DNA from 4 places in the Pseudomonas sp. B22129 genome. Region 4 is predicted to be linked to each of the others. Evidence: riboswitches for the same ligand, from Rfam matches in the RefSeq annotation. Region 4 holds a riboswitch; each other region holds the start of a gene.
The links. A riboswitch is a leader RNA that binds a small molecule or an ion and turns the genes downstream of it on or off. The one in region 4 is predicted to bind cobalamin.

Region 1 (4,207 bases), 190 kb from region 4:
ACGCGCCTCACTCTGGGTCTGTTCCAGGTACGTCAGCGGCAAGTCCGTGTGCAAGCTGGAATCGGCATGGACGGCACCGGCTGACAACGCCAGCGCCAGGGCAAGCAGTTTGAGCATGGAAAGCGACCTCAAGGTTTGCGCAACAGGTAAGTGTCCATAATCCAGCCATTTTCCAGGCGTGCCGCCTTGCGCACCCGTTGGATTTCGTCAGCCACTTGCGCCACTTTGCCGCTGATCAGGATTTCATCCGGCGTGCCCAGGTAGGCGCCCCAGTAGATGTCCAGGTCTTGATCGGCCACGGTGCGGTAGGAATCTTCGGCGTCGAGCATCACCACCAGCGTGTCGGCATCACTCGCCTGCCCTGCGGCCAGACGGCGCCCGGTGGTGATCTCGATGGAACGGCCGATGCGGTTCAGCGGCACCTTATGCTGCGCGGCCAGGGCCTGCACACTGGTGATGCCAGGGATCACTTCGAACTCAAACTCAGCGCGGCCGCTGGCAAGAATCGCCTGCAGGATACGAATCGTGCTGTCGTACAACGCCGGGTCGCCCCAGGCCAGGAAAGCGCCTACTTCGCCGTCGATCATTTCCTCGTTGATCATGCGCTCGAAGGTCTGCTGCTTGTCGCGGTTCAGATCCTGCACGGCGGTGGTGTAATCAATGTCACCGCGCACGCGCTCGGGGCAGTCAGCCTCGACGAAGCGGTAGCCGGGCTCGCTGATGTAGGTCTCGCAGATCTCGCGGCGCAGGTCGATCAGCTTGTCTTTACTCTGGCCCTTGTCCATCAGGAAAAACACGTCGGTGCGGTTCAGCGCCTTCACGGCCTGCATCGTGATGTAGTCAGGGTTACCGGCGCCAATGCCGATGATCAGGATGCGTTTCATGGGTTGCTCTCATTGCGGGGCGTGGATTTTGCCATGTTCGCGCGCTCAGGCGTGAGTTTCCAGGCGCAGGCGCCACAGGTTGTTGAAACGCAGTTCGGTGGCAGACAGCGGCTCGACGTCGATCCGGTAGAACATCGAGACAGGAAACTGCATGACGTACAGCATGGCGGCGCGGATCACGAAGGGATGGGTGACGGCGACCACATGGCCAGGCTGGGTTTCCAGCGCCTTCATCCATTGCCCGACACGAACACAGAGCTGATCCACCGATTCGCCACCATGGGGCGCACTGGCGCTGTCGGTCATCCAGGCCATCAGTGAATCGCTTTCCAGCTCACGGATGGCCTGACCTTTCCAGCCACCGAAATCGCCATCTCGCAGCGCCCCATCAATGTCTGCGTCATCACCGAACAAGCCTGCCGTCTGCCGGGTTCTGGCTTCGGGCGCGCACATCAGGCGCCGGTTCTTCTTGTAGCGACCCGCCAGGGACAAGGCCGCGCCCTGCCAGTCCATCAAGACGGATTCGTCATCAGGAAACCGCCCCTGTTTTTGAAGGGGCGTGAGGGCATGGCAAATCAGGGTCAAGCGGGTGGCCAGCATCACAATTCACTCTGTTTCGGCGCGCAGTCAGCGTAGACTCGCCAAGTTGTTTCAACATGTTACAACGAACATGAAACAGGAAGCCGGTTCAAACCCGGCGCGGTCGCGCCACTGTATTCGGCCTCACAGCCGTAAGCCAGACCCTGTTTCAGCCCTCTCGCTATCCATTTCGGGACGCGTCATCCCTGGAGGTTTTCATGGCTAACACCGCTGCAACAAACCCTGATGTCTATGTGCCGACCATCCCCCTGGGCGAAATCCTGCCCTGGGCGATCTTCGGCGGCCTGCTGTTGCTGCTGGCGATCTACTTCGTCGGCGCCGAGCAAGGCGCCACGGCCGTGTTCAAAGGCATGTATGTGCACGAGTTTGTGCACGACGGCCGCCACCTGCTGGGTTTCCCCTGCCATTAATTGATAAGAGAGACATGACATGACAGGGCATTTACTCGTACGCGGGATGCTGGTGGGCTTGCTCGCCGGCGTGTTGGCGTTTGGCTTCGCCAAGACCTTTGGTGAGCCGCAGATCGACAAGGCCATCGCCTTTGAAGACCAGATGGCACAGATGCACGGCGATGCGCCGGAAGAAGAACTGGTGAGCCGCGAGGTGCAAAGCACCTTTGGCCTGTTCACCGGCGTGGTGGTGTACAGCGTATCCCTGGGCGGCATCTTCGCCCTGGTGTTCGCCTACTCCCTGGGCCGCATCGGCAAGGTCGGCCCGCGCGGCCTGGCGGCGCTGCTGGCATTGGCGGCCTTCGTCACCCTCATCGTGGTCCCAGGCCTTAAATACCCGGCCAACCCGCCGTCGGTGGGTGACCCCGAGACCATCGCACAGCGCACCAAACTGTTTTTCCTGATGCTGCTGGTATCGGTGGCCGCCGCCGTGATCGCGATCAACGCCGCACGCAAGCTGATCGCCCGCCGTGGCCTCTGGGCCGGCGCCATCCTTGGCGTGGTGCTGTACCTCGTGATCGTGTCGGTGGCCGGCAGCCTGTTCCCGGTGATCAACGAAGTGCCCGAGCAATTCTCCGCCGTATTGCTGTGGAAATTCCGCGTGGCGTCCCTGGGTATCCAACTGGTGCTGTGGACCACCCTGGGCCTGGTATTCGGTGCTGTGGCCGAACGCAAATTGAGCCAGCCACAGGCAAGGTTCAACTCGTAATGCGTTAGATCCCCGGACGGGCCAGGTACCACACCTGATAGCCCGTCCCGGGATGTGCTGCGTCCAGCGCCGCTGCCGACAAGGTGATCCGTATCAAGCGCCAGGCCTGCACATCCAGCGCCAGGAATACCGCGAACGTGTCGCTGCTATCCGCCAGCTGTTGGTTGCGCACTTTCTCCTCGGCCAGGATCGCAGCCCGATCCGCACCCGGCTCCAGCGGCCATTCTTCCCGATACAAACTCAACGCGTTCTGCGCCGGGCCCCGTTGCACGTCCAGCGGCAGCCAGCTCTCGATGTGCGGGCGGCCAAAGCTGTCGAGCACCTTCTGAAAGCGTGCCCCCAGCAAAAAATCAGCGGCCTGCAACGGGTCGGCCCACAGGTACACCGACGAGTACAGGTTGCCCCCACGCTCCTGGCCGATAAACGCCTTGAACAGCAACCCTTCAGCGTGATCCCACAACGGCCCCAACTGTGCTGCGCGGCGGCGAATCACGCCCATGTCGTAATCGGCAGGCAGGCGGTGTGAATACTGTTTGGCAAACATGGCGAAACTCCCGTGCAAGATGAGATTGCAGCTTGCGCAGGGCCGATGATTTCAACAAGATATCATCCGATATAAGTGCAATAAGGAGTTGAAATGACTGATGCACTCAAACCCCTGGATATCGACACCGTACAGGCCTTCGTGCTGGTGGCTGACTTCACCAGTTTCACCCGCGCGGCCGAAGCCCTCGACACCTCGCAGGCCGCCATCAGCCTCAAGCTCAAACGCCTTGAAGAACGCCTCGGTTATCGCCTGCTGGAGCGCACCCCGCGCCATGTAAGGCTGTCGCCCCGGGGCGAGCAGTTCATCGTCGCCGCTCGCGCGTTGCTCAATGCCCATGAACGCGCCTTGGGTGACATGGGCACTCAAGCACCGAGGCGCTTGGTGATCGGCATCAGCGACCACGTGGCGGGGCCGGACTTGCCGTTGTGGCTCAGCCGATTGGCGGCGTATGACCCAATGGTGATTCTTGAAGTGCGCATCGCTTCCTCGCGCGACCTGGTCGCCGCCTTTGATCGCAACGAACTGGACGCGGTGATCGTGCGCAACGAGGGCGACCGCCAGGACGGTGACGTACTGGCGGTGGAGCGCTTCGGCTGGTTTGCCGCACCGACCTGGCAGCACAGCCCGGGCACTCCACTGCGTATGGCGACCATGGCGGCGCCTTGTGGGGTGCGGCATTTGGCAACGCGGGCGCTGGATGAGGCGAACGTGGATTGGACCGAGGTGTTTGTCGGTGGCGGCGTGATGGCCGTGGGCGCAGCGGTCAGCGCGGGGTTGGGGGTGGCCGCCCTCGCCCATCGGGTAGCGCCGGCGGGGGCTGTGGAGGTCGGCGAACAATTCGGATTGCCGGTTTTGCCGGTCAGTGAGGTGGTGCTGTATAGCCGGATCAGCGATGCGCGTTCGCGGGAAACGTTGCGGGCGTTGAGTGCTACGTTTCGCGGGGTGTTGCAGCGGTAGTGGTTTTTTTGGGGGGGGGTGTACATATCCGTTTTTTCGGTGATGGCTGAGATTGGTTCCG
Region 2 (4,207 bases), 2.0 Mb from region 4:
GCACGGGTGCCGTCGACATCGGTGAGCGAATCCAGCAGATAGAGCATGCCGCCACATTCGGCGAGCAGAGGTTTACCGGCCGCGTGGTGGGCGCGGATGGCGTCAAGCATCGGCGTGTTGTGCGACAGCGCCTTGTGGTGCAGTTCCGGATAACCACCGGGCAAATACAGGCTGTCGGCGTCAGTCAATTCGCGGTCATGGATGGGCGAGAAGAAATGCAACTCGGCGCCCATCGCCCTTAAAAGGTCGAGGCTGGCGCCATAGGTGAAGGCGAAGGCTTCGTCGCGTGCCACCGCGATGCGCACGCCTTTGAGCAAGGGTTCAGCCTCGATCACGTTTGGCGCGGCAAACGTCACCGGCGGCGGCAAGGCGGCTTCACAACTGCTGCCCAAGGCTTGGGCGGCGGCGTCCAGACGCGCATCGAGGTCATTCAGTTCACTGGCTTGCACCAGGCCGAGATGGCGGCTGGGCAGTTCGATGCCGGTTTCACGGGACAGCGCGCCGTACCAGCGCAGGCCTTCGGTGAGGCTGCCTTCCAACAGTTGCGCATGACGCAGGGTGCCGACGCGGTTGGCCAGCACACCGGCAAATGGCAGGTCCGGCTGATAGCGCGCAAGGCCCAAGGCCAGCGCGCCGAATGTCTGAGCCATGGCGGTGCCGTCAATAACACCCAGCACCGGCACGCCGAAATGCCGCGCGAGGTCTGCGCTGGACGGGGTACCGTCGAACAGGCCCATCACGCCTTCGATCAGAATCAGGTCCGCCTCGCCCGCCGCTTCCCACAGCAGGCGACGACTTTCCTGCTCGCCCACCATCCACATGTCCAATTGATACACCGGCGCTCCGCTGGCGCGCTCGTGGATCATCGGGTCGAGAAAATCCGGCCCGCATTTGAACACACGCACCTTGCGCCCCAGGTTGCGGTGCAAACGGGCGAGCGCGGCGGTGACGGTGGTTTTGCCCTGGCCGGACGCCGGTGCGGCGATCAGTACGGCCGGGCAATGACGGGGCTGATTCAAAGTTCGACGCCCTTCTGTGCCTTGATACCGGCCTGGAACGCGTGCTTGAGCATGCCCATTTCGGTGACAGTGTCGCCCATTTCGATCAGCTCGGGCTTGGCGCCACGGCCGGTGACCACCACGTGCTGCATCGGCGGGCGGGCTTGCAGGTCGCTCAGTACCTGATCGAGGTCGAGATAGCCGTGCTTGAGGGCGATGTTCAATTCATCCAGCACGACCAGGCCGATTGCCGGGTCTTGCAGCAGTTCGCGGGAAACCGCCCAGGCGGCTTCGGCAGCGGCGATGTCGCGCTGGCGGTCCTGGGTTTCCCAGGTGAAGCCTTCGCCCATCACGTGAAAACGTACCTGTTCGGGGAAGCGGCGGAAAAACAGCTCTTCGCCTGTGCTGTTGCGCCCCTTGATGAATTGCACCACGCCGCACTGCATGCCGTGCCCCATGGCACGGGCGAGCATGCCAAACGCCGAGCTGCTCTTGCCTTTGCCGTTGCCCGTCAGCACCAGCAGCAATCCGCACTCGTTGGGGGAATTGGCGATGCGCTCGTCGATCACGGCTTTTTTACGCAGCATGCGCGCCAGGTGGCGTTCGTCGCGGTCGGGGGAATCAGTCATGGCAGCGCTCCGTTGGGGCTGGACAAAAAAACGGCGGGCAGGAAAAAGACAAAACAGACAGCCAAGCATCGCCCACCGTGATGCTGTTGGATGACCCAGGCCGGTCTCCGGACTCATGAGTGGCGCGCTCCTGCGCGAAGGCGACCGACGATGCGCCTTCCCATATCGCGCGCGATACAGTGGCAAAAAGCACCGTTTTCACTCATTTACCGTTGCGGGGGCAGCGCCGGAATTGCGGCAGCACTGTGTACAAGTGCGCTCACTCACCGGCTTCCCTGTTTCACTCTGTCGACCCTCGGGCCACGGAGCACCTGGAACAAGCCGCGAAGGTTAGTGGGTTGGGGGTGGAGCGTCAATTAAAGCTGGCCTTGCACTTGAACCATCGCACGGCCGTACTCCTCTACCCTTACAGGTATTCAGGAGAAAACCATGCATAAAACAAGACTTGCCTTACTGATCATGGTCGCAGGCACCCTCGCCGCCTGCGGAGAAAGCTCTACCCTGCAGGTATCCGACGGCACCGGGCCTTCGCCCAAGCTGCCGGAACCGAACAAAACCTTGATCCCCACCGTAAATATCGCACCGGCGATCGGCTGGCCGGACGGCGCGAAGCCGACCCCGGCGGCGGGCACTCAGGTGGCCGCATTCGCCGAAGGGCTGGACCACCCGCGCTGGCTGTATGTGCTACCCAATGGCGATGTGCTGGTGGCCGAAACCAACGCGCCGCCCAAACCGGATGACGCCAAGGGCATTCGCGGCTGGGTGATGGAGAAAGTCATGGGCCGCGCCGGGGCGGGCGTGCCGAGCCCGAACCGCATCACGCTGCTGCGCGATGCCGACCACGATGGCGTCGCCGAGACGCGCACGGTGTTCCTGCAAAACCTGAACTCGCCCTTCGGCATGACCCTGGTCGGCAATGATCTGTACGTGGCCGACTCGGACAAGCTGCTGCGCTTCCCCTATACGCCCGGCGAAACCGCAATCAAGGCAGCGGGGACCACGGTCGTCGACCTGCCGGGCGGCAGCATCAACCACCACTGGACCAAGAATGTGGTGGCCAGCAAGGACGGTAGCAAGCTGTATGTGAGTGTCGGCTCCAACAGCAACGTTGGCGAAAATGGCTTGGCGGCGGAAGAAGGTCGGGCGGCGATTTGGGAAGTGGACCGCGCTACGGGCCAGCACCGTATTTTTGCTTCAGGCCTGCGCAACCCCAACGGTATGGCGTGGGAGCCGCAAAGCGGCAAACTGTGGACAGCGGTGAATGAGCGCGACGAGATCGGCAGCGACCTGGTGCCGGACTACATTACCTCGGTCAAGGATGGTGCGTTTTATGGCTGGCCGTTCAGTTATTACGGACAGCATGTGGATGTGCGCGTCTCACCGCAGAACCTCGATCTGGTCGCCAAGGCGATCGCACCGGACTATGCCGTGGGCCCGCACACCGCCTCGCTGGGCCTGACCTTCGCCGAGGGCAACACACTCCCGGCGCAGTTCAGCCATGGCGCGTTTATCGGCCAGCATGGCTCGTGGAACCGCAAACCGCACAGTGGCTACAAGGTGATCTTCGTGCCGTTTGAGGGCGGCCAGCCTAAAGGGCAGCCGATGGATGTGCTGACCGGGTTCCTCGACAAGGACGAGAGAGCCATGGGCCGGCCGGTAGGCGTGGTGATTGATCAGCAGGGGGACTTGCTGGTGGCCGATGATGTAGGGAACAAGGTGTGGCGGGTGTCGGCGGTTAAGTAACCTGTTTCGAGAACACCACAAAACCAATGTGGGAGCGGGCTTGCTCGCGAAAGCGGTGGATCAGTCGATACCTCCGTTGACTGACGCTCCGCCTTCGCGAGCAAGCCCGCTCCCACATTGGGATCTTCATTAGCCTTATGGATTGCGCGCCAGATGCTCAGCCGGCAACACCCGCTTGGCACTCAGGTAGGCATTCTGCCAATAGGCCTTGGACAAGGTGTCCAGCTTCACGGTACCGCCGGTTTGCGGCGCATGCACAAAGCGGCCTTCGCCGACGTAGATCCCGGCGTGGCTCACCTGCGAACCGCCACCAGTGGCGAAGAACAGCAAGTCACCTGTCTGCAGGTTCTGCTCACTGACATCCTGTGCGCGCATCACGATCAGCTCACGGGTGGTACGTGGCAGGGAAATTCCGGCGGCATCGCGAAACACAAAGCCGATCAGGCCGCTGCAATCAAACCCGGAGTCCGGCGTGTTGCCGCCCCATCGGTAAGGCGTGCCGACCAGCCCCAGCGCGCGAAAGAGCACGTCTTCGGCAGCAGGCGAGAAACTTTGGGTGGAATAGTTGAACACCGGCTTGGGCTTCACGGCTACGGGAGCCGGCGGCGGTGGACGGCTTGCGCAGGCGCTGAGAAGCGCGGCGCAAACGAGAAGAATAAGGCGGGCCGAGGTCGACATGTGCAGAACAATCCTGGTCTGGATGCGGCTTTCGCTGCCGAACGCTGAAAACCAGAACGCGCAAGCAAAGCTCGCGCGAACGGATTCCAACAATATCCAGGGATTCTAGCGCTTACACGTCAAACTTCAAGTATCACTTTAACTTTACTTGCTGGCGGT
Region 3 (4,207 bases), 1.6 Mb from region 4:
CCGCCACCGGCACTGCCAGCCACACCGACGGCCAGCGCACGCCGCTGAGGTTGCCCAGCAGCCAGAACATGATGCCGCGCGCCTGTTCGGAACTGGCGGACTTGGTGATGAGGAACGCGGTGAGCGCGTTGAACAGCTGCGAACCGGCGATACCCGCGAGAATGATTTGCCCGGTGCCGCTGGCAGAACCGCTGGCCCGCGCCAGCAGAATAACCAAAGCAAATGCAGCCATCGCGCCCACAAACGCGCCCGCCGACAACGAAATCAAACCGCCGCCGACGCCGATCAGCGCGACCAGAACAGCGCCGGTGGAAGCCCCGGCGCTGATGCCCAATAAGTACGGATCCGCCAACGGGTTGCGCAACAGCGACTGCAGGATCACCCCGCACGTCGCCAGCCCGGCCCCGCACGCGGCGGCCACCAGGGCGCGCGTCAGACGGTAGTTCCACACCACGCCTTCGTCGATGGGGTCGAGTACATAGCCGGCAGCCCAGAGTTTGTTGGCCAGCACTTGCAGCACCACCTGTGGCGAGATGGCGGTTTCGCCAATGGCCACGCCAGCCAGCACGGCCGCCAGCAGCAAGGCGAGGGCGAGCAGGGTGCGCATCATTTGGGCAGGTCGTATCCGTCGATGGCTGCGGCCAGTTGTTCCAGGCCATCGAACATGCGGATGCTGGCCTGCAACGCCAAGGCGTCGAGGATGATGATGCGGTTGTTTTTCACGGCGTCCATATTGCGTGTCACCGGGTCGCTGCGCAGGAAGGCGAGTTTCTTTTCATGGTCGTCGGCGGGGTAGCGGCGCCGGTCCATGCGCGCGATCACCAGGAAGGTCGGGTTGGCCTTGGCAATGGTTTCCCAGCCGACGGCGGGCCACTCCTCATCGGACTGCACCACGTTGGACAGGCCTAGGGTTTCCAGCATGAATTCGGGAATGCCCTTGTGGCCCGCCACATACGGGTCGCTGGCCATTTCGGAGCTGGAGAACCACACCAGCGCGCTGGCGTGCTTGAGGCCTTTGCCTTGTGCAGTGGCAACCGACTTGGCCAGGCGCGCCTTGAGCTCGTCGTTCAGCTGTTGGCCGCGGTCTTGTACGTCGAAAATTTCGGCGAGCTGGCTGATGCTTTTATAGATCGTCTCGATATGGAACGGCTCAAGACGGGTGCCATCGGCGCCCACCAGGTTGTCCTTGCCTTCGCAGTCGGAGGGCAGCAGGTAGGTGGGGATTTTCAGTTCGTGAAACTGCTCGCGGGTGCCAACCACACCTTGGGGGCCGACCACCCATTCCAGTTCGGCGGCCACCAGTTGCGGGCGTTTGGCGATCACGGCTTCGAAGCTCGGCTCGTTGTCGGCCAGGCGCTCGATCTTGTCGTTCTGCGCCTTGAACTGTGGCAACACGCTGTTGAACCACAACGAGGTGCCGACCACTTTATCGGCCACGCCCAGGGCGTAGAGCATTTCAGTGGCGGCCTGGCCGATGGTCACGCTGCGCGCCGGTGCCTGCTGGAAGGTGATCGTGCTGCCGCAGTTCTGCACGGTCAGCGGGTAATGGGTGGGTGCAGCCTGGGCCAGGGCGCAGAAGCCAACACCTGCGAGCAGGACGGTAACGCGTGGCAGCATGGGGCAATCTCCGTGAGAACCGTAGGTGAAGCGGGAGAGGTACGGTTCGGAAACACACCCTCAGAGGCTGCGGGTAAGGCAGGCGAGGACGTCCTTCCCGGACACCCCGCCGGTCAGTGATAACGCTGGGCCGGCAGGTCTCCTGACTGATGCGTCGTCGCCACGCTCCGGCCTTCCCGAGCGCAGCTCAGTGGCGTTTTGGAGCAGGCTCAGCACCTACAGTTGCGGGGGCAGTTTCGATTGACGTCGCGCGCGGCGTTTCGAATTCCCTATTAGTCCCGTTTGGGAACCGGCGCGGTATGGTAGTCGATTAGGATCAGTGAGGGGAGTTTCTTAAAGATGGCTCAGTGATATCATCTGCCGCGTTCATGCCCCTTGCTCATGGAGAGCCTATGCACTTTCGCCGTGTTGTCGCGTTGACTCATTTGTCTGCCGTATTGCTGCTTTCGGGCTGTGCCCAATCGGTTGCGCCGCCTGCGGCGGTTGCCCCTGTACAGCTTGAAGCCCTGGGCCAGCCACTGCCCTCAAGCCCTGCGCGCGCGGGGTGGATCGACCAGATTATCAAGCAGGATCCGGTAGTGGTTTCATCGCTCAAACCGGTGTTGAAACCGGCGGTGGATAACGATGAGCGCATCGCCCGGCTGCGTAAACAGGATGGCGGCGTGTTGCCGGAGGGCTACTGGGCGCTCTACAAACAAAATCTGGAAGCCATGCAGTACGACTTGAATCACCAGCACGATGCAGCGCGCGAGCAATACACGCAGGTTTACCGGGATGAATTGGGCCGTTTGAGTGATTCGACGCTGCAGGCCATGGCCACCACACCGCAGGCGGTGGATGCCGGTACCCGGCGCCAGCTGAGTGCGCGGATGAGCGACCGCATGGTGAACTACATGACCACCAGCGAGCAGGCATTCAAAGGCGCCACGGATGCGCACCTTAACCGCATGGCCTTGATGGACCGACAGTACAACGTGTGTGCGCGCAAGCCCGATTGCTGGGATGCGCCCGTCAAAAAGTGAAGTGCCCGTTTGACCCCGTGGCGAGAGAGCAGGCTCCCTCGCCACGGGAGCAGGTTTGACGTTATTTGCGATCCAGCCACACCGTCTGCGCATTGCAGAATTCCCGCACGCCGAAGTGCGACAATTCCCGCCCAAAGCCACTCTTCTTCACACCACCGAATGCCACCCGAGGGTCCGACACGCTGAACGCGTTGACGAAGATCCCGCCGGTTTCCAGTTGGTTTGCAATATCACGCGCCTTCGCAGAATCCGTGGTGAAGATGCTCGCGGTCAGGCCGAACTCGCTGTCGTTGGCCAAGGCCACAGCATGGTCGGCGTCACGGGCGGTGATGATCGACGCCACCGGGCCGAACAGTTCCTGTTTGAACGAGGTCATCTGGTCGGTCACGCCGGCCAGCACGGTCGGCTCGTAATAGTTGCCCGCGCCTGGCACTTTGTTGCCGCCCAGTAGCAAGATCGCGCCTTCTTCCAGGGTGGCCTGGACCTGGCCGTGCAGTTCGTCACGCAAGTCGAAGCGTGCCATCGGGCCGACGTAGGTGCTTGTCGACGTCGGGTCGCCCATCACCAGCGCGCGGCTGGCTTCGAGGAATTTAGCGGTGAAGGCTTCGGCCACGCCGGCTTCGATGATCAAGCGCTTGGCGGCGGCGCAGACTTGGCCACTGTTCTGGAAACGGCCGATCAGCGCGGCCTGCACGGCGGCGTCGAGGTCGGCGTCGTTGAGCACAATGAACGGATCGGAGCCGCCCAGTTCCAGCACGCATTTTTTCAGCGCGGCGCCGGCCTGAGAGCCGATGGCGATGCCGGCGCGCACGCTGCCGGTCAGGGTCACGGCGGCGATGCGTGGGTCGGCGATGGCTTTGGACACGCCGTCAGTGGTCACGTTGATCACTTCAAACACGCCTTCGGCAAAGCCTGCTTTGTGGAACGCTTGCTGGATCAGGTAGGCGCTGCCCATTACGTTCGGTGCGTGTTTGAGCACGTAGGTATTGCCGGCGAGCAGGGTTGGCACGGCGCCGCGCAGCACTTGCCACACCGGGAAGTTCCACGGCATGACGGCGAGGATCGGGCCCAGCGGGCGGTATTCGATGTGGGCGGTGCCGTTGTCCACCAGGGTCGGTTCCGGGGCGAGCATGGCTGGGCCGTGAGTGGCGTACCACTCGCTCAGTTGCGCACATTTTTCGATTTCGGCGCGGGCCTGGGCGATGGGTTTGCCCATTTCCAGGGTGATCATTTGCGCCATGTCTTCGGCTTGTTCACGCAGGGCGGCGGCCAGGGCCATCAGCAGTTCTGCGCGTTGGCTCACCGGTTGGCGGCGCCAGGTACGGAAGGCAGCGGTGGCGCGGTTGAGGGCGGCCTCCAGTTGCGAATCGGTTTCGTACGGGTAGCTGCCGACGGTTTCGCCATTAGCCGGGTTGATCGAGAGAGCGTGGGTAGTCGCGTTCATGGCACCGTCCTGCGCAGTGATTTAAGTTGCGTTCAGCGTACGGGGCTATCTCTTTTCTGGAAACTGAATAATATTAAGCAATACGTTCACGATTGGAGAATGATTTGGACTTGGTGCAGCTGGA
Region 4 (4,207 bases):
GCATGAAAGTGGCTCATGATCGAGCGCGCTGATTATCGGGGTTTAGCCGGCGCACGCCAATGCAAAGGTGGCCTGGGCGGTTTTTTTGCGGGTGATCAGCAGGCGGGAAGGGCCGTTGCAGAGGTGTTCGGCCAGGGCCAGTGCAGCGCTTTCGGCGATGCCGTAGCAGCCGGTGTGGGCGAAAGCTACGTCGGATTTATGGCTCAGGCGAGCTTCGTAGGGAGCGAGTTGCTCGGCGCTGAAACATTCAAAGGGCAGGTTCAGCCGTTGGGCCAGGGCAAGTAGCCCCGGCTCATCCTTTTTGCGATCAATACTGGCCAGGGCGGTGATGTCTTTACATTTGACGCCGCCCTCGGCGAGGGCGGCGTCAAACAGCGCCAGCAGGGTGTGAACGTCACAGCCCTGTTGGCAACCCAGGCCGACGACCAAGATCATGCCGAGTATTGGCCATCGCGGTTACGGCGAAACAGCCAGGCGCTGATCAGGCCCAGGGCCAGCCAGAACGCCACGTTGGTCAGTTGCGAGGCGATTTTGAACTGCGCTTCCAGAGCCTCCGGCGCCAGCATCGAATGCACGTCCGGCTGCGGCGCGCCGATCACATGGGGCACGACCAGAATCGCCACGCCCAACATTTTCAGCAGCCAGTTGCGACCGAATACCAGCAGCGCGATGCCGGCTGCAGTCGATGCGGCGGTGCCGATCCACCAGATCTGACGTTGCGCCAAGTCAGCGGCGGCGGTGCCCGGCAACTCCGGCGGCAGGCCCAGGGTTGGCGCGAGTACGAACGTTGCGTAACCGGCCAGGCCCCACAGCAAGCCCTGAGCGGTGCGGGTCGGCGCGCGCAGCGTGTAGAGGCCGGCCAACATCAGCGCAAACCCCACGGCCACCACCAAATTACCGCCGGTGGTGGACAGCACGCGCTGCCAGCCATCTTCCGGCTCCCAGGCTTCGGCATCGTGAGTGTGCGCAGCCGCACCTTCGGCGTGTTCATGAGCGACTTCGACAGCGGGCGAGGCGTTTTCAAAGGTTTCCGCCTGCAAAATCAGCGGGGCAACCCAGAAGCTCTGCAGCAGGGTCAGCAGCAGGGCGGCCAACAGGCCGGTGAACCCTGCGGTTTGGGCGATACGCTTGATCATGTCGGCAGGTCTCAGTGGCACGGGAACGCGGCGCTGTGGCGGGTATCGTGGGCGGCGTTGTGCACCGCTTCGATGTGCGAGAAACCGGCGAAATACACCAGGCACGCGCCGAGGATCGACGCACCGATGGCGGCGGTCAGGCGTTGGCTCAGGGTGGCGGTGCTGCTGGCGGTGTGCGAGGTGCTGCTGATGATCGACATGGCGCGTCCCTTCGGGGTTTCAGGGTGGCGCAGGCGCATGAAAACCCCGCGAGCCGGGCACGCAGGGTTCGAACAGCGCCCGCCCACCGCGGGTTTGTTATCTGATTTTTCGGGCCGGTCTCCGGGCTTGCGAGGGGGCTCTTGGAAAGAGTCCTGAAAGCATCGCCTTCCCATGCATTCGCACAGTGGCTGTGATACTTCGCTCGCTTACCGTTGCGGGGGCAGCACCGGACTGGTCATATCGCTATAACGCACCGGTTTCCCGTTTCACCCTTTGCAGGGCACCCGAAACAAGGTGTGTAGGAGAGCATGGGGGTGGGAGGGGAGTCAATTCGGATCTGGGTACATATCCGTTACCCAGATAACGGATATACACACCAACCCCATCATTGACCATCCCCCAAGCACTGCGTAGCCTTGTGCCCTCGAGGTTCTTCGGCCCAGGCCGAAGCTAAGAAGGGAACGCGGTCCAAGCCGCGGCTGCCCCCGCAACTGTAAAGGGTTCATCTGACTGCCACGCCACTGCCAAATCGGCGGGAAGGCGCAATCAGCGCCGGTCGCAAGACCTGCAAGCCCCAAGCCAGGAGACCTGCCTCGCAACCGATTTTCCACTTCAACCGGGCGGGGTGATCCGGTGACGAAATCAGCCTCTGCGCACCGCTGCAGGGCTTGTCGTCCCGTATGCCCGCCCCAAAGGGCATCCGATGAAAACACTGGCCAAACTCCCCGTCACCATCGTTACCGGCTTTCTCGGTTCGGGCAAAACCACCTTGCTGCGCCATATGCTCGACAACGCCCAGGGCCGTCGCATTGCGGTGATCGTCAACGAGTTCGGCGAGTTGGGCATTGATGGCGAAATCCTCAAGCAGTGCTCCATCGGCTGCACCGAAGAAGAAGCCAATGGCCGCGTGTACGAGTTGGCCAACGGCTGCCTGTGCTGCACCGTGCAGGAAGAGTTCTTCCCGGTGATGCGCGAACTGGTGGCCCGTCGCGGTGACCTCGACCATATCCTGATCGAAACCTCGGGCCTGGCCCTGCCAAAACCGTTGGTACAAGCCTTTCAGTGGCCGGAAATCCGCAGCGCCTGCACGGTCGATGCGGTGATCACCGTGGTCGACAGCCCCGCTGTGGCTGCCGGCACCTTTGCCGCATTCCCGGACCAGGTTGACGCCCAGCGCAAACTCGACCCGAACCTGGACCATGAATCGCCGCTGCACGAGCTGTTTGCCGACCAACTGGCCAGCGCCGACCTGGTCATCCTCAATAAATCCGATCTGATCAGCCCCGAAGACCTGGCCCGCGTGCGCCTGGAAGTCGCCGAAGAGCTGCCGCCAGCGGTGAAAGTCATCGAAGCCAGCAGCGGTCGCCTGCCGCTGGACGTGCTGATCGGCCTGGGCGCCGGTTCCGAAGAACACATCGACGGCCGCCATAGCCATCACGATCATCACCACGAGGGTGAGGATGATCACGATCACGATGCTTTTGATTCGATTTCCATCGACTTGCCGCAAGCGGATGAAGCCCTGTTGCTCGACGCCCTGACTCAGTTGGTGGTGCAGCACGGCATCCTGCGGGTCAAAGGCTTCGCGGCGATCCCGAACAAGCCGATGCGCTTGCTGATCCAGGGCGTGGGCACGCGTTTCGACAAGCACTTCGACCGTGCCTGGGGCGCTGACGAAGCGCGCATCACGCGCCTGGTGCTGATCGGCCAGGCGCTGGACGCAGCAGGCCTCGAAGCGCAACTGCGCGCTGCCCTCAGCGTTTAACCCATGCACCTGCTCAGGACTCAGCCCGGTGGTTTCGTCTCGGACGATAATATTGCCGACCTTGGCCAAACCCCTGCCGAGTTGGTGATCCTGTGCAGCGGTGATTCCAGCCTGGCACTGCTGGCCGAAGCCGCCCGGCAGTTGCCCGACGACTACCCCAGCTTTCGTTTGGCCAACCCGATGCAGGTGCAGAACCATGCCTCGGTCGACCTGTATGTCGATGAGGTGTTGCGCCACGCCAAGGTCATTCTGATTTCGCTGCATGGCGGCATTGGTTATTGGCGTTACGGCATCGAGCGTTTGGTGGAGTTGGCGGAACGCGGCGTGCAGTTGATTCTGGTGCCGGGGGATGATCGCCCGGACCCGGAACTCAGCAGCCTGAGCACCGTGGGCGTGGAGGTGCGCGACCGTCTGTGGCATTTCTTGCGTCAGGGCGGGATGGGCAATGCCCTGGCGTTCTATCGCTGCCTGGCCAGCGGTTTTTTAGGCCGCGATTACGCCTGGGCTGAGCCGCAAACCCTGCCGCGCACGGCGATTTATCACCCGCACAACGGCAATGCTCGCCTGAATGATTGGCAGGCGGACTGGACCCCGGGGCTTCCTGTCGCGGCGGTGCTGTTCTACCGGTCGCATTTGCAGGCGGCCAATACGGGTTTTATCGACGTGTTCTGCCAGCGCTTGCAGGCAGCAGGCCTTAACCCGCTGCCGATTGCGGTGGCCAGTTTGAAGGAGCCCGGTTGCCTGGCGGTGGTCGAGGATTGGCTGGATGACGTGCAGGCCGCGGTGATTCTGAATACCACCGGCTTCGCCCAATCGAGCCCTGAAGCGCCGCACCTGCGGCCGTTTCGTCGCAATATTGCGGTGATCCAGGCGATTTGTGCCCAAGACAACGAGCCCGGCTGGCAGGCCAGCGAACAAGGCCTTGGCCCGCGCGACCTCGCCATGCATATCGCGCTGCCGGAGCTGGACGGGCGCATCATCAGCCGCCCGATCAGTTTCAAGGACTTGGCCTGGCGCAGCGAGCGCAGCCAGTCAGACGTGGTCTGCTACCGCGCCGCGCCCGAGCGCATGGATTTTGTCGCCGAACTGGCGCGGCGTTGGGTCG

Region 1: another riboswitch for cobalamin. It lies ahead of AB4P94_RS24595 (CbtB domain-containing protein); the one in region 4 lies ahead of cobW (cobalamin biosynthesis protein CobW).
Region 2: another riboswitch for cobalamin. It lies ahead of cobO (cob(I)yrinic acid a,c-diamide adenosyltransferase); the one in region 4 lies ahead of cobW (cobalamin biosynthesis protein CobW).
Region 3: another riboswitch for cobalamin. It lies ahead of AB4P94_RS16720 (ABC transporter substrate-binding protein); the one in region 4 lies ahead of cobW (cobalamin biosynthesis protein CobW).

What each region holds. Positions count from the first base shown of each region.
Region 1 covers NZ_CP162592.1:5,407,169-5,411,375, forward strand. The annotation lists gene AB4P94_RS24580 (alpha/beta hydrolase) at 1-117, opposite strand, end outside; gene cobF (precorrin-6A synthase (deacetylating)) at 129-884, opposite strand; gene AB4P94_RS24590 (histidine phosphatase family protein) at 930-1,484, opposite strand; cobalamin riboswitch at 1,520-1,650, shown strand; gene AB4P94_RS24595 (CbtB domain-containing protein) at 1,682-1,894, shown strand; gene AB4P94_RS24600 (CbtA family protein) at 1,914-2,642, shown strand; gene AB4P94_RS24605 (DUF4865 family protein) at 2,647-3,186, opposite strand; gene AB4P94_RS24610 (LysR family transcriptional regulator) at 3,280-4,146, shown strand.
Region 2 covers NZ_CP162592.1:3,253,451-3,257,657, reverse strand. The annotation lists gene AB4P94_RS14980 (cobyrinate a,c-diamide synthase) at 1-1,019, opposite strand, end outside; gene cobO (cob(I)yrinic acid a,c-diamide adenosyltransferase) at 1,016-1,627, opposite strand; cobalamin riboswitch at 1,708-1,957, opposite strand; gene AB4P94_RS14970 (PQQ-dependent sugar dehydrogenase) at 2,057-3,370, shown strand; gene AB4P94_RS14965 (C40 family peptidase) at 3,506-4,048, opposite strand; gene AB4P94_RS14960 (C40 family peptidase) at 4,193-4,207, opposite strand, start outside.
Region 3 covers NZ_CP162592.1:3,615,630-3,619,836, forward strand. The annotation lists gene AB4P94_RS16715 (FecCD family ABC transporter permease) at 1-610, opposite strand, end outside; gene AB4P94_RS16720 (ABC transporter substrate-binding protein) at 607-1,617, opposite strand; cobalamin riboswitch at 1,732-1,926, opposite strand; gene AB4P94_RS16725 (hypothetical protein) at 2,010-2,639, shown strand; gene AB4P94_RS16730 (aldehyde dehydrogenase family protein) at 2,701-4,083, opposite strand; gene AB4P94_RS16735 (LysR family transcriptional regulator) at 4,188-4,207, shown strand, end outside.
Region 4 covers NZ_CP162592.1:5,217,310-5,221,516, reverse strand. The annotation lists gene AB4P94_RS23920 (cobalamin biosynthesis protein) at 43-435, opposite strand; gene AB4P94_RS23915 (CbtA family protein) at 432-1,136, opposite strand; gene AB4P94_RS23910 (CbtB-domain containing protein) at 1,148-1,336, opposite strand; cobalamin riboswitch at 1,431-1,640, opposite strand; cobalamin riboswitch at 1,748-1,948, shown strand; gene cobW (cobalamin biosynthesis protein CobW) at 2,041-3,102, shown strand; gene cobN (cobaltochelatase subunit CobN) at 3,106-4,207, shown strand, end outside.